DNA from 3 places in the Aquamicrobium sp. genome. Region 3 is predicted to be linked to each of the others. Evidence: riboswitches for the same ligand, from Rfam matches in the RefSeq annotation. Region 3 holds a riboswitch; each other region holds the start of a gene.
The links. A riboswitch is a leader RNA that binds a small molecule or an ion and turns the genes downstream of it on or off. The one in region 3 is predicted to bind S-adenosylmethionine.
Positions count from the first base shown of each region.

Region 1 (3,852 bases), on a different contig from region 3:
GCCAGTGGCGCGCCAGCACCTGGATCGGGTCGTCCGAATGGTTGGCGATGGTGACGCGATAGCCCCACACATAGCGCTGCTCCTCCGGATCGGACTTCGCCTCCAGATAGAACGGCTCGACGGCCACCTCGATATTGCGCGTCACGCTGCGGTACATTTTCCCGATCCACGGCCGGCGGCTGGCATGCCGCCCTTCTTGGACAGACGGCCGGTGTGCCGCCCTTCCTGGAATTGGACAAGCCGGCATGGCGAAACTGTGACTGCCACGCCGGCTTCGCGTCTTATCCGGCTTTGGCCAGCGCCCGGTCGAGGTCCTCGATCAGGTCGTCGACGTCCTCCAGCCCGATCGACAGGCGCAACGTGCCGCCGAGGATGCCGACCGTCTCGCGCGCCTCGTCGGTCAGGTTCTTGTGCGTCGTCGTCGCCGGGTGGGTGATCAGGCTCTTGGCGTCGCCGAGATTGTTGGAGAGCTTGATGATGTCCAGCCCGTTCAGCAGCGCGAAGGCGTTGTCCTTGCCGCCCTTGACGTCGAAGCAGATCAGCGTCGAGCCGCCGGTCATCTGCCTGGCCACGATGTCGGCCTGCGGGTGGTCGTCGCGGCCGGGATAGATGATGCGCGACACCGCCTTGTGCCGGGCGAGATGGTCGGCGATGCGCGCGGCGGCCTGCGTCTGGTGGGCGACGCGCAGCGGCAGCGTTTCCAGCCCCTTCAGCAGCGTCCACGCGTTGAACGGCGACAGCGACGGCCCGGTGTGGCGGAAATAGTCGTGCAGCTCCTCCTCGATCCACGCCTTGTCGGACAGGATGATGCCGCCGAGGCAGCGGCCCTGGCCGTCGATGTGCTTGGTCGCCGAATAGACGACGACATGCGCGCCGAGCTCCAGCGGCTTCTGCTGCAAGGGCGTGGCGAAGACGTTGTCGACCACCAGCCGCGCGCCCGCCTCGTTGGCGATTTCCGCCACCGCCGCGATGTCCACCACCTCGAGCGTCGGGTTGGTCGGGCTTTCGAGGAAGAACAGCTTCGTATTCGGCCGCACGGCGGCCTTCCATTCGTCGAGGCTGCGGCCGTCGACCAGCGTCGCCTCGATGCCGTAGCGCGGCATCAGCGTCTCGACCACCCAGCGACAGGAGCCGAACAGCGCGCGCGCCGCGATCACGTGGTCGCCCGCCTTGGCGCTGCACAGGAGCGCCGCCGCAACCGCGGCCATGCCCGACGCCGTGGCGCGCGCGTCCTCGGCGCCCTCCAGCGCGCACATGCGCTTCTCGAACATGTCGACGGTCGGGTTGGCGTAGCGCGAATAGATGAAGCCCGGCTCCTCGCCCTTGAAGCGGGCCTCGGCCCCTTCCGCCGTGTCGTAGACATAGCCCTGCGTCAGGTAGAGCGCCTCCGAGGTCTCCCCGTAGGGCGAGCGCATCGTGCCGGCATGGACCATCGCGGTTGCGGGTTTCCAGTTGCGCTTCGTCTCGTTCGTCATCGCCCTCTCCAGACACAAAAAAACCGGCCGCAAGTCGCGCGCCGGTTTCCTCTCGGTCCCTTTAGCGACTTGTTTAACGTGGCTGCAAGCCGACCGGCAAATCACCACGGGATAAAGCCCCTTTACGCCTGCCTTCGGCTTGCGTCAATCGCCATCCGCGCTAAACCTCATTGCCCGTTATCCAGCGGGACATGGAGGGAGAAACGCGCGTGCGCACCACAGGCATCCTGCCGGATCGCGACATTGCCGGCCTGTTTTCGGCCGGCGCGCTGATGGCCGCCCGCCCGCTCGACGCCGACCAGATCCAGCCGGCCAGCCTCGACCTGCGGCTGGGCGCCAAGGCCTATCGCGTGCGCGCCAGCTTCCTGCCGGGGCCGTCGAGCGACGTCGCCGGCAAGTTAGAGCGGCTGAAGCTGCACGAGATCGACCTGACGAACGGCGCGGTGCTGGAGACGGGCTGCGTCTATGTCGTGCCGCTTCAGGAGCGGCTGGCGCTGCCCGCCGACATTTCCGCCTCGGCCAACCCCAAGAGCTCGACCGGCCGGCTCGACATCTTCACCCGCGTCATGGCCGACCATGCGCAGGAATTCGACAAGATCCCGGCCGGTTACGCCGGCCCGCTGTTCATGGAGGTGAGCCCGCGCACCTTCCCCATCGTCGTGCGCGAAGGCTCGCGCCTGTCGCAGGTGCGGTTCCGCAAGGGCCATGCCCTCCTGTCCGAGGACGAGCTGCACGGCCTCCACGCCGCCGAGACGCTGGTCGCCTCGGAAGCGCCGAACATCTCCGGCGGCGGCATCGCGCTGTCCATCGACCTGACCGGCAACGCCGACGGGCTGATCGGCTACCGCGCCAAGCATCACACCGCGGTCGTCGACGTCGACAAGCGCGCGGCGCAGGACGTCGACGATTTCTGGGAGCCGCTCCATGCGCGCGGCCGCCCCGAGCTGATCCTCGACCCGGACGAGTTCTACATCCTCGTCAGCCGCGAGGCCGTGCACGTGCCGCCGCTTCACGCCGCCGAGATGACGCCGTTCGACCCGCTGGTCGGCGAGTTCCGCGTCCATTATGCCGGCTTCTTCGATCCCGGCTTCGGCCATTCGGCCGCCGGCGGCACCGGCGCGCGCGCCGTGCTGGAGGTGCGCAGCCACGAGGTGCCGTTCATCCTCGAAGACGGGCAGATCGTCGGCCGCCTCGTCTACGAGCACATGCTCGCCCGGCCGGACCGGCTCTACGGCGCGGACATGAAGTCCAACTATCAGGCGCAGGGGTTGAAGCTGTCCAAGCATTTCCGCGCCTAGCGTCCGCCTTCCACCCGCAGTGCCCGCATCTCCTCGCGCAGCGCCCTGATCTCGGCGAGGATCGCCTCCTGCTCCTGCTGAAGCGCCGAGCGGTCCTGCGCGGCGGCGTTCTCATGCTCCTCCTCCATCGCCGAGACGATGATGCCGATAAACAGGTTGAGCACGGCGAAGCTGGTGACGATGATAAAGGGCAGGAAGAACAGCCATGCATAGGGGTGGGTCTCCATCATCGGCCGCACCGTGCCGGTCGACCACGAATCCATGGTCATGATCTCGAACAGCGTGTAGGCCGACGCGCCGATCGAGCCGAAGGTCTCCGGGAACGTGGCGGAATAGAGCGTCGTCGCCATCACTGCGAACACGTAGTAGACGAGGCCGAGCAGCAGGACGATCGACCCCATCCCCGGCAGCGCCCGCACCAGCCCGCTGACCACCCGGCGCAGCGACGGCACGACGCTGACGAGGCGCAGCACACGCAGGATGCGCAGCGCCCGCAGGACGGACAGGTTCCCCGTCGCCGGCACCAGCGCGATGGCGACGACGAGGAGGTCGAATACCCTCCACGGATCGCGGAAGAAGGCGACGCGATAGACGAGGAAGCGGGCGGCGAGCTCGGCGACGAAGACGGTCAGGATCGCGGTGTCGAGGAAGGAGAGCAGCGGGCCGAACCGGGCGACCGCCGCCGGCGAGGTCTCCAGCCCGAGCGTGATCGCGTTGACGATGATGAGGGCGACGATCGTCGCCTCGAAGCGGCGCGATTCGATGAGCGTTTTTAGCGCATCCACGGGACGGTTTCTCCGGCGGGACAGGGGTGGATCGGGTGTCGCGGATTCCTAGAGCATTTTGCCGCCGGACGGAATCGTCCGGCGCCGCACGAATGCGGTTGATACCGACGAATGGGGCACCGAAGCGGCATTCGCCGCGATGCCCGTCGCTCCCGATGCCGCGCGGGACGGATCAAGTTGCCGCTTGACAGAAAGCCCCGCGCCCGCGATCTATGTGCGGCGCGCGGGCGTAGCTCAATGGTAGAGCGAGAGCTTCCCAAGCTCCAGACGAGGGTTCGATTCCCTTCGCCCGCT
Region 1 is NZ_JAMLIE010000001.1:1,910,539-1,914,390, forward strand. Features, by position in the region: gene apaG (Co2+/Mg2+ efflux protein ApaG) at 1-157, opposite strand, end outside; gene M9945_RS09525 (O-succinylhomoserine sulfhydrylase) at 282-1,475, opposite strand; SAM riboswitch at 1,516-1,593, opposite strand; gene M9945_RS09530 (2'-deoxycytidine 5'-triphosphate deaminase) at 1,685-2,773, shown strand; gene M9945_RS09535 (ion transporter) at 2,770-3,558, opposite strand; tRNA gene M9945_RS09540 (tRNA-Gly) at 3,782-3,852, shown strand, end outside.
Region 1: it holds a riboswitch for S-adenosylmethionine, as region 3 does, so the genes downstream of both, M9945_RS09525 (O-succinylhomoserine sulfhydrylase) here and metA (homoserine O-succinyltransferase) in region 3, are expected to answer to the same signal.

Region 2 (3,852 bases), on a different contig from region 3:
GGGTGGTCAGGGAGAAAAGTCAACTGTCAGGCTATAGAGAGGCAATTCCCGAGGAGCGGATGGCAGTGTATAGAGCAGAGCGTGAGCGTTCACCGCTGACCACCCTGACCCAACGCTTCTCAGCGACACCATAGCCCCGCCCTGCCCCGCCAGCAGGTTTGAGACCGCGCGCACCGTAGGTCCGGAGTGAAGAACCGATCGCCGCGGTCATGGTACTCAAAAGGTACCACAATGGGGACCACCACCGTCATGGTGGACCAGCCCAAGGAATAAGTTCCCATTTAGGATTTGTACCCCTAAAAAGGAGGCCAACAACGATGACCACAATCCAGAGAACCCGCGGCCGACCGAGCCTGTTCACGCCGGTGGCAGTCAGGTTGGCCGAGGATGGTGTTCGCCTCGGGCGCATCGCCGACACGCTCGACGTGACACGACGAACGCTCACAAAGTGGAAACACCGCCATCCGGAGTTCCGGTCGGCGGTGGAATGCGGTCGAACCGTTCGGCGGATACGCGCACGAAAGGAAAAGGAGGCACAAAAGGTCAGGCAGACCGCTGAAGCCATACTGAGGTTGATCCAACAGATGCAGCATCGCTAGCTGTTGGGTGTGGCGCTCGCCAGACAGGTGAAGCCAATGTGGTTGCGACATGAATCTGATTAAATATCAGTTGCACTCATGAGTTATCAATATGTTTCTTTTAGGTCTTTTAAATTTTCATCTTTTTATGTCCGCGCTGTATCCGCACCAATTCCTTTCTCAAAAGATTCCTGAACGGGATGCGGCCGATCGCGGCAACGAAGCGAACATAGCGAGCAATCTCCTCGCGAATAGTTACAAAGCAGTGCAATTCGTTCGGCTGCAATTGCTGCCGTCTTAGCGATACCAATGTATCCGACAAGCGGCAAACTAGCACTTTGTCTGGGTCTCCTCTGGACTCAGCAAGCACTTTCTCAGCCACTGCTCTGCTCTAAGCCTCATGAAGAAATCATCTTTATTTTCATCAATGTATTCCTGTAATACTTCTGCGGAGTACGTTCTAAGAGCAACATCCTCGACACTTAAGTCTGTTTGACTCCTCGCTCTTGCAGTGCTTTCAACAACCAGCCATGAACTCATGCATTTCAACAATGGTTCCGTTGCTCCGCGACACTTCGGCGCAAGCCATTCATATATTGTAGGCGGAAATGTTGAGGTTCCTTGGCCGGCTTGATATTGCTGAACGCGCAATGGGTCGACAACAAACTCGGCTAGGGAGTTAGATGGCGTCGCCATCATCGTGTCAAAAACACCGGGTGGCGCTTCCATTTCATGCAGGTAATTCTCTATTTCGCGGTGTACACTGGCAAGCCCAGATCGAGCATCCTCATATTCAAGGTTACCCAATTCATCGCTGGTCGGTCGATGAAGTCCGAGTTTGTCAGCGATAGACCATTCAGCACCACCAAAATAAGCTAGAGCGCACGCACTAGAGCAGCAAGGGCCACGGCCGGGAAGACCACAAGTTCGATCTGAAAAATCGTAATCCTCCGGAAAACCGTACGTTGATGCGCTTGTGTGCAGCATTCGCTCTCTAATAATACGCCCCATAGTCAATGCATCCTTCACCGATCCGCCCGGAGATATCAATACAACCAGTAATATATGCCTCTGGTCATCCATATATACGGTAAATTTCTCTGCGTCTCCTGGACTTATAGCACCGCTTATCTCAACAATAGAACATTGCTGTACTTTTTCATATATAAAATCAAAGTCAAGTATACTTTTATCTTTCTTGGGATTATTAAAGTACCTAACAACATCTCTAGTAACATCGTCAAAATATTCAATACAACGTATCTCCATAGCATGTGAAGTGGGAATTAAATTTACCACTATTGCGAAGACGCATGCAGTGAATATCAGAAATTTCCGCATTGATGCCTCGAAAGTTGTTGGTTCTTTTGGCTACATGCAATTTTCTGTCGCACGACGATGGAAGCAGGGCTGTCCCCCCGTAAGGATGGTGATTTGGCTCCGCGATAATCATGTCATGCAAGTTAACAATCGCACATACAACTCAGGGCGCGCCACCGATAACGACATGTTGTCGAATGCCAAATCTTCGGATACGAGTTGCCTCAGCATCAAGAGGAGGGCTTTGCCCTCGCCAACCTGCCCGTCCGGGCAAGGTGGTTCCTGAAAGGGGATGCGGCCGGTCGTGGCAACGAAACGGGCGTAGCGAGCAACTCTCCTAGCAGTCGAAAAGGAGAGTTCCCAAATGATCCGCAATCATCACGAACTTCATTGCTTGCGTTCGCGGGTGTCTAACAAGCTCCCCCCTAGTGTCGCTGACGACACCTACATGTGCGTCGAAGCGCCGTCCATGACCCGGTTCTCATCGAACCGACCGCACAATGGCGGCGTGGGGTTCGTGAAGGAGGCACGCGCTAGGCCGATCGATTAGTTCCTACGGCATTTGATCTTCAGCTTGTGCGCCGCGGCATGACGCCGAAAGCACTAAAGAGAGAAAGACATCCCATGCTTGTTTCTCACGGCCTGTTCACCTCCGAGAGCGTTTCAGACGGTCATCCCGACAAGATTTGCGACCAAATCTCCGACACCATTCTCGATGTCTGCTTGGCGCAAGACCCCATGTCCCGCGTCGCTATCGAGGCCGCCATCAAGGGGCGCACCCTTTGCCTTCTGGGAGAGATCACCACAACCGCGCAACTCGACCTTCGCGCGATTGCTACCGGCGTTCTGGCCGATGTCGGCCATGTCGACGGCAGGTGGGGATCAGCGCCACGCATTCCCGCGTGTAGTCATCGACGACAGCCAGCACCCGGAAGCGACGGCCGTCGGTAAAGGTGTCGGCGACGAAATCCAGGCTCCAGCGGGCGTTGGCGCGATCGGGAACGAACATGGGCCTGCGCGTACCCAGCGCCCGCTTGCGGCCGCCGCGACGGCGCACCTGCAGCTTCTCCTCCCGATAGAGGCGCCGCAGCTTCTTCTGGTTCATCACGATGCCCTGGCGGTCCAGCATGACGTGGATCCTGCGATAGCCGAACCGCCGGCGTTCCGCCGCCACCACCTTCATCGCCTCGCGCAACGGAGCGTCGTCCGGACGGTTACTCGTGTAGCGCACCGTCGAACGGTCGATCCTCAGAGCCTGGCACGCCCGACGCTGGCTCACCCCATACACCTCGCAGGCATGAGCCACCGCCTTCCGCTTCGCGTCGGGCGTCACCATTTTTTGCGGCGGCATCCTTCAGGATCGCGTTGTCGAGCATCTGCTCGGCGAGCAGCTTCTTCAGCCGGGCGTTCTCGTCCTCAAGAGCCTTCAGGCGACGGGCGTCGGACACATCCATCTCGCCGAACTTCGCCTTGAACTTGTAGAAGGTCGCTGCCGAGATACCGTGCTTGCGACAGACATCCGCCGTCTTCGGTGACGTCCCCGGAGGTGGTGTAGCTGGGTAGCGCGGTGGTCATCGGCGCTTTCCGGTATGGTCTGGTTGTCGAAGCCAAGTCCTCACTGGAAGGAACACCGATGACCGACGACATGATGAACCTGCGTGCGCTCGTGGAGAAGAGCGCAGATGCCGATCTGCTGCGCGAGATGATCAGCTTTGCTGCCCAGAAGCTGATGGAGATGGAGGTGGGCGCGGCAACCGGCGCCGCCTGGGGCGAGAAGTCGCCACTGCGGACCGCCCAGCGCAACGGTTATCGCGACCGGGACTGGGAGACGCGGGCCGGCACCGTCGAGCTGCGCATCCCGAAGTTGAGGAAGGGATCCTACTTCCCAGGCTTCCTGGAGCCGAGACGCATGGCCGAGAAGGCGCTGACGGCCGTCATCCAGGAGGCCTATGTC
Region 2 is NZ_JAMLIE010000001.1:2,480,826-2,484,677, reverse strand. Features, by position in the region: gene M9945_RS12320 (helix-turn-helix domain-containing protein) at 318-599, shown strand; gene M9945_RS12315 (hypothetical protein) at 909-1,919, opposite strand; SAM-I-IV-variant riboswitch at 2,121-2,223, shown strand; gene M9945_RS12310 (S-adenosylmethionine synthetase N-terminal domain-containing protein) at 2,487-2,849, shown strand; partial or broken gene M9945_RS12305 (transposase) at 2,779-3,421, opposite strand; gene M9945_RS12300 (IS256 family transposase) at 3,532-3,852, shown strand, end outside.
Region 2: it holds a riboswitch for S-adenosylmethionine, as region 3 does, so the genes downstream of both, M9945_RS12310 (S-adenosylmethionine synthetase N-terminal domain-containing protein) here and metA (homoserine O-succinyltransferase) in region 3, are expected to answer to the same signal.

Region 3 (3,852 bases):
ACCGTCTGCGCGCCGAACGTCAGCGTGTCGCCGCCGGCGACCTCCTCGTCGATGCCGGGTATCTTCCCGGCCTCCGCCTTCGGGCCGACGATCCGCAACCCGAAGCGTTCCTTCAGCGCCAGATTGGCCTCGACATGGTCGGCGTGGTGATGCGTGACCAGAAGAAGCGACGGCGTCCAGCCGGTGCGCGCGATGGCGGCAAGGATCGGCGCTTCCTCCGGCGCGTCGACCAGCGCGACGGTGCCGGTCGCGGTGTCGCGCATCAGGATGCCGAAATTGTCGCTGCGGCAGGTGAACTGCTCGATCTCGACCGTCATGCTGCATCTCCCGGTTTCCCGGCAGGATAAGGCGTGGCGCCGCTCTTGTCACGGAAGCGCTTGCTTGCGGCCGGGGGCTCGTGCCGGTACGCTCGCGCCATGCTGTCGGATATCGTCGATCTGCGCACCTTCTATGCCTCGACCCTCGGCCGCCTGGCCGAGCGCTCGATCACGGTCTCGCTCTCGGCGCTGTGGCAGGCTCAAGCTGGCGAGCGGCTGGTCGGGCTGGGCTATGCCCTGCCTTGGCTGGAGCGGTTCGGCACCGACGCCGAGCGCGTCTTCTCCTTCATGCCGGCGCGGCAGGGCGCGGTGAACTGGCCGGCGGGCGGGCCTTCGGCGACGGCGCTGGTGTTCGACGAGGAACTGCCGCTGTTCGACTCGTCCATCGACCGCGTGCTGCTGATCCACGCGCTCGAGCATGCGGAGAACCCGCGCGAGACGCTGATGGAGATCTGGCGGGTGCTGGCCCCCGGCGGGCGCCTCGTCGTGGTCGTGCCGAACCGGCGCGGCGTCTGGGCGCGCTTCGAGCATACGCCGTTCGGCACCGGCCGGCCGTTCTCGCGCGGGCAGATCGACGCGCTGCTGCGCGAGACCAACTTCACGCCCTGCGCCTGGGGCGATGCGCTGCATTTCCCGCCGTCGCGGCGGCGCTTCATGATGCGTCTGCACGGCCTGCTGGAGCGCGGCGGCCGGCGCTTGTGGCCACTCTTCGCCGGCGCCATCGTCGTCGAGGCGCAGAAGCGCCTCTACCAGGGCGTGCCGGTCGCGGTGCGCGCCTCGCGCCGCGTCTTCGTGCCGCTGCTGACCCCGCAAGGAGCGGCGAGAGCCCTGCCCGCCCGCCCGGATCAGCCCGCCTTGCCGACGTCGGCGAGATCGTAGGGCGTCGTCTGGTAGACCTGGTTGATCCAGTTGCCGAACAGGAGATGCGCGTGCGAGCGCCAGCGGTTCAGCGGCTGGCGCGAGGGGTCGTCGTCCGGGAAATAGCCATGCGGCACCTCGATCGGCGTGCCGGAGGCGACGTCGCGGTCGTACTCCTCCTTGAGCGACAGGGAATCGTACTCGATGTGGTTGAACATGTAGAGCCGGTTGCCCGTCGGCTCGGCGAGGAGGCAGGGGCCGGTCACGTCCGATTCCATCAGCACGTCGAGAGCGGCCGGCACGTCGCCGCGCCTGATCTCGGTCCAGCGCGAGACCGGCACGATGAAATCGTCCGAGAAGCCCGACAGATAGGGCGAGGCCGGCGCGTTGTTGCGGTGGCGGTAGACGCCGAACGCCTTCGTCTCCAGCGTGTATTTCGGCACCCGGTGGAAATGCCACGCCGCCGCCATCGCCCCCCAGCAGATGAAGAACCCCGAATGGACATGGGTCGCCGTCCAGTCGAGGATGCGCGTCAGCTCCTCCCAGTAGGTGACGTCCTCGAAGGGCAGCGTCTCGATCGGCGCGCCGGTGACGATGAAGCCGTCGAACTTGCGGCCCTTCACCTCTTCCCACGTCTGGTAGAACGAGATCAGGTGGTCCTCGGAAGTGTTGCGCGCCTTGTGGTTGCCGATGCGCACCAGCGTCAGCTCGACCTGGAGCGGCGTCGCCCCGATCAGCCGCGCGATCTGCGTCTCGGTCCGCACCTTGTTCGGCATCAGGTTGAGAAGGCCGATCTGCAGCGGGCGGATGTCCTGCCTGAGCGCGGTGCGCTCGTCCATCACGCTGACGCCCTCGCGCACGAGAATCTCGCGGGCTGGAAGCTGATCCGGGATCTTGATCGGCATCTCTCGAACTCCAAAACAAAAGACCGGCGGCGAGATCGCGGCCGGTCCATACGGACTTCGATGTCAGCGGCCACTTTAGCAACTTGTTTTACGTGGCTGCAAGCCGACCGGCCAAATCACCACGGGTACGCGCCGTATTTAGGCGCCTGCGCCCTTTGCGTCAACGCCAATCCTTGCTAGAGGCAGGCGGCCTTCACTGAATGCCCCATGGCAGGACCATACGAGATGAGCACCGAGCTTCGCCCTCAGCCGCGCCCCGGCGTCATGGACATCGCCGCCTACGTGCCGGGCAAGAGCCATGCGCCGGCCGGCGTCGCCAAGGTCCACAAGCTGTCATCGAACGAGAACCCGCTCGGCCCCTCGCCCAAAGCCGTAGCGGCGGCGAAGGCGGCGGCCGAGAAGCTCGCGCTCTATCCGGACGGGCCGGCGACGCGCCTGCGCAACGCCATCGCCTCGGTCCACGGGCTGAACCCCGCCAACATCATGGCCTTCAACGGCTCGGACGAGGCCATCGCGCTGATCGCCCGCACCTATGTCGGCGCCGGCGACGAGGGCATCTATTGCGAGCACGGCTTCCTCGCCTACCCGATCTACATCAGGGCGACCGGCGCGACGCCGGTGATCGCCAGGGAGACGGCGGAGCGCGCCGATGTCGACGCCATCCTCGCCGCGGTCAACGAGAAGACGCGCATCGTCTTCCTCGCCAACCCCAACAACCCGACCGGCACCTACCTGCCGTTCGAGGAGGTGCGCCGCCTCCATGCCGGCCTGCCGGGCAACGTCATCCTCGTCATCGACGCGGCCTATGCCGAGTTCGTGCGCCGCAACGACTACGAGGCCGGCGTCGAGCTGGTCGCCGGGGCCGACAACGTCGTCATGACCCGCACCTTCTCCAAGGTCTACGGACTGGGCGGCGCGCGCATCGGCTGGATCTACGCCCCCGCGCACATGATCGAGGCGCTGGAGCGTGTGCGCGACCCGTTCAACGTCAATTCCGTCGCCATCGAGGCCGGCATCGCCGCCATGCTCGACCGCGAGCATGTCGAGCGCTCGGTCTCCCACAACGAGGAATGGCTGCGCTGGACCGCGGGGGCGCTGGAGAAGCTCGGCCTCAGGGTGACGCCGAGCGTCGCCAACTTCATCCTGATCCATTTTCCGGAGGGCGGCCGCCATTCCGCCGCGGTCGCCGACGACTGGCTCGCCGCCCGCGGCTATCTCTTGCGCCGCGTCGCCGCCTACGGCTTTCCAGACGCGCTGCGCATGACGATCGGCACCGAGGAGGCCAATCGCGGCGTGGTCGACGCCCTTTCCGAGTTCCTGAAGGCCTGATGCGATGTCCGAGAAACTGTTCGACCGGATCGCCCTGATCGGCATCGGCCTGATCGGGTCGTCGCTCGCCCGCGTCATCCACCGCGAAGGGCTGGCCGGGGAGATCGTCGTCTCCACCCGCAGCCGCGAGACGCTGGCCCGCGCCGAGGCACTTCATCTCGGCGACCGCTACGAAGAAAGCGCGGCCGAGGCGGCGCGCGGCGCCGACCTCGTCATCGTCTCGGTGCCGGTCGGCGCCTCCGAGGCCGTGGCGAAGGAGATCGCCCCGGCGCTGAAGCCGGGCGCCATCGTCACCGATGTCGGCTCGACCAAGGCGTCGGTGATCGCGCAGATGCAGCCGCACATGCCGCCGCACGTGCATTTCATTCCCGGCCACCCGCTCGCCGGCACGGAAAAATCCGGCCCCGACGCCGGCTTCGCCGAGCTGTTCACCAACCGCTGGT
Region 3 is NZ_JAMLIE010000003.1:299,824-303,675, forward strand. Features, by position in the region: gene gloB (hydroxyacylglutathione hydrolase) at 1-317, opposite strand, end outside; gene M9945_RS18860 (class I SAM-dependent methyltransferase) at 417-1,196, shown strand; gene metA (homoserine O-succinyltransferase) at 1,163-2,080, opposite strand; SAM riboswitch at 2,135-2,213, opposite strand; gene hisC (histidinol-phosphate transaminase) at 2,306-3,409, shown strand; gene M9945_RS18875 (prephenate/arogenate dehydrogenase family protein) at 3,414-3,852, shown strand, end outside.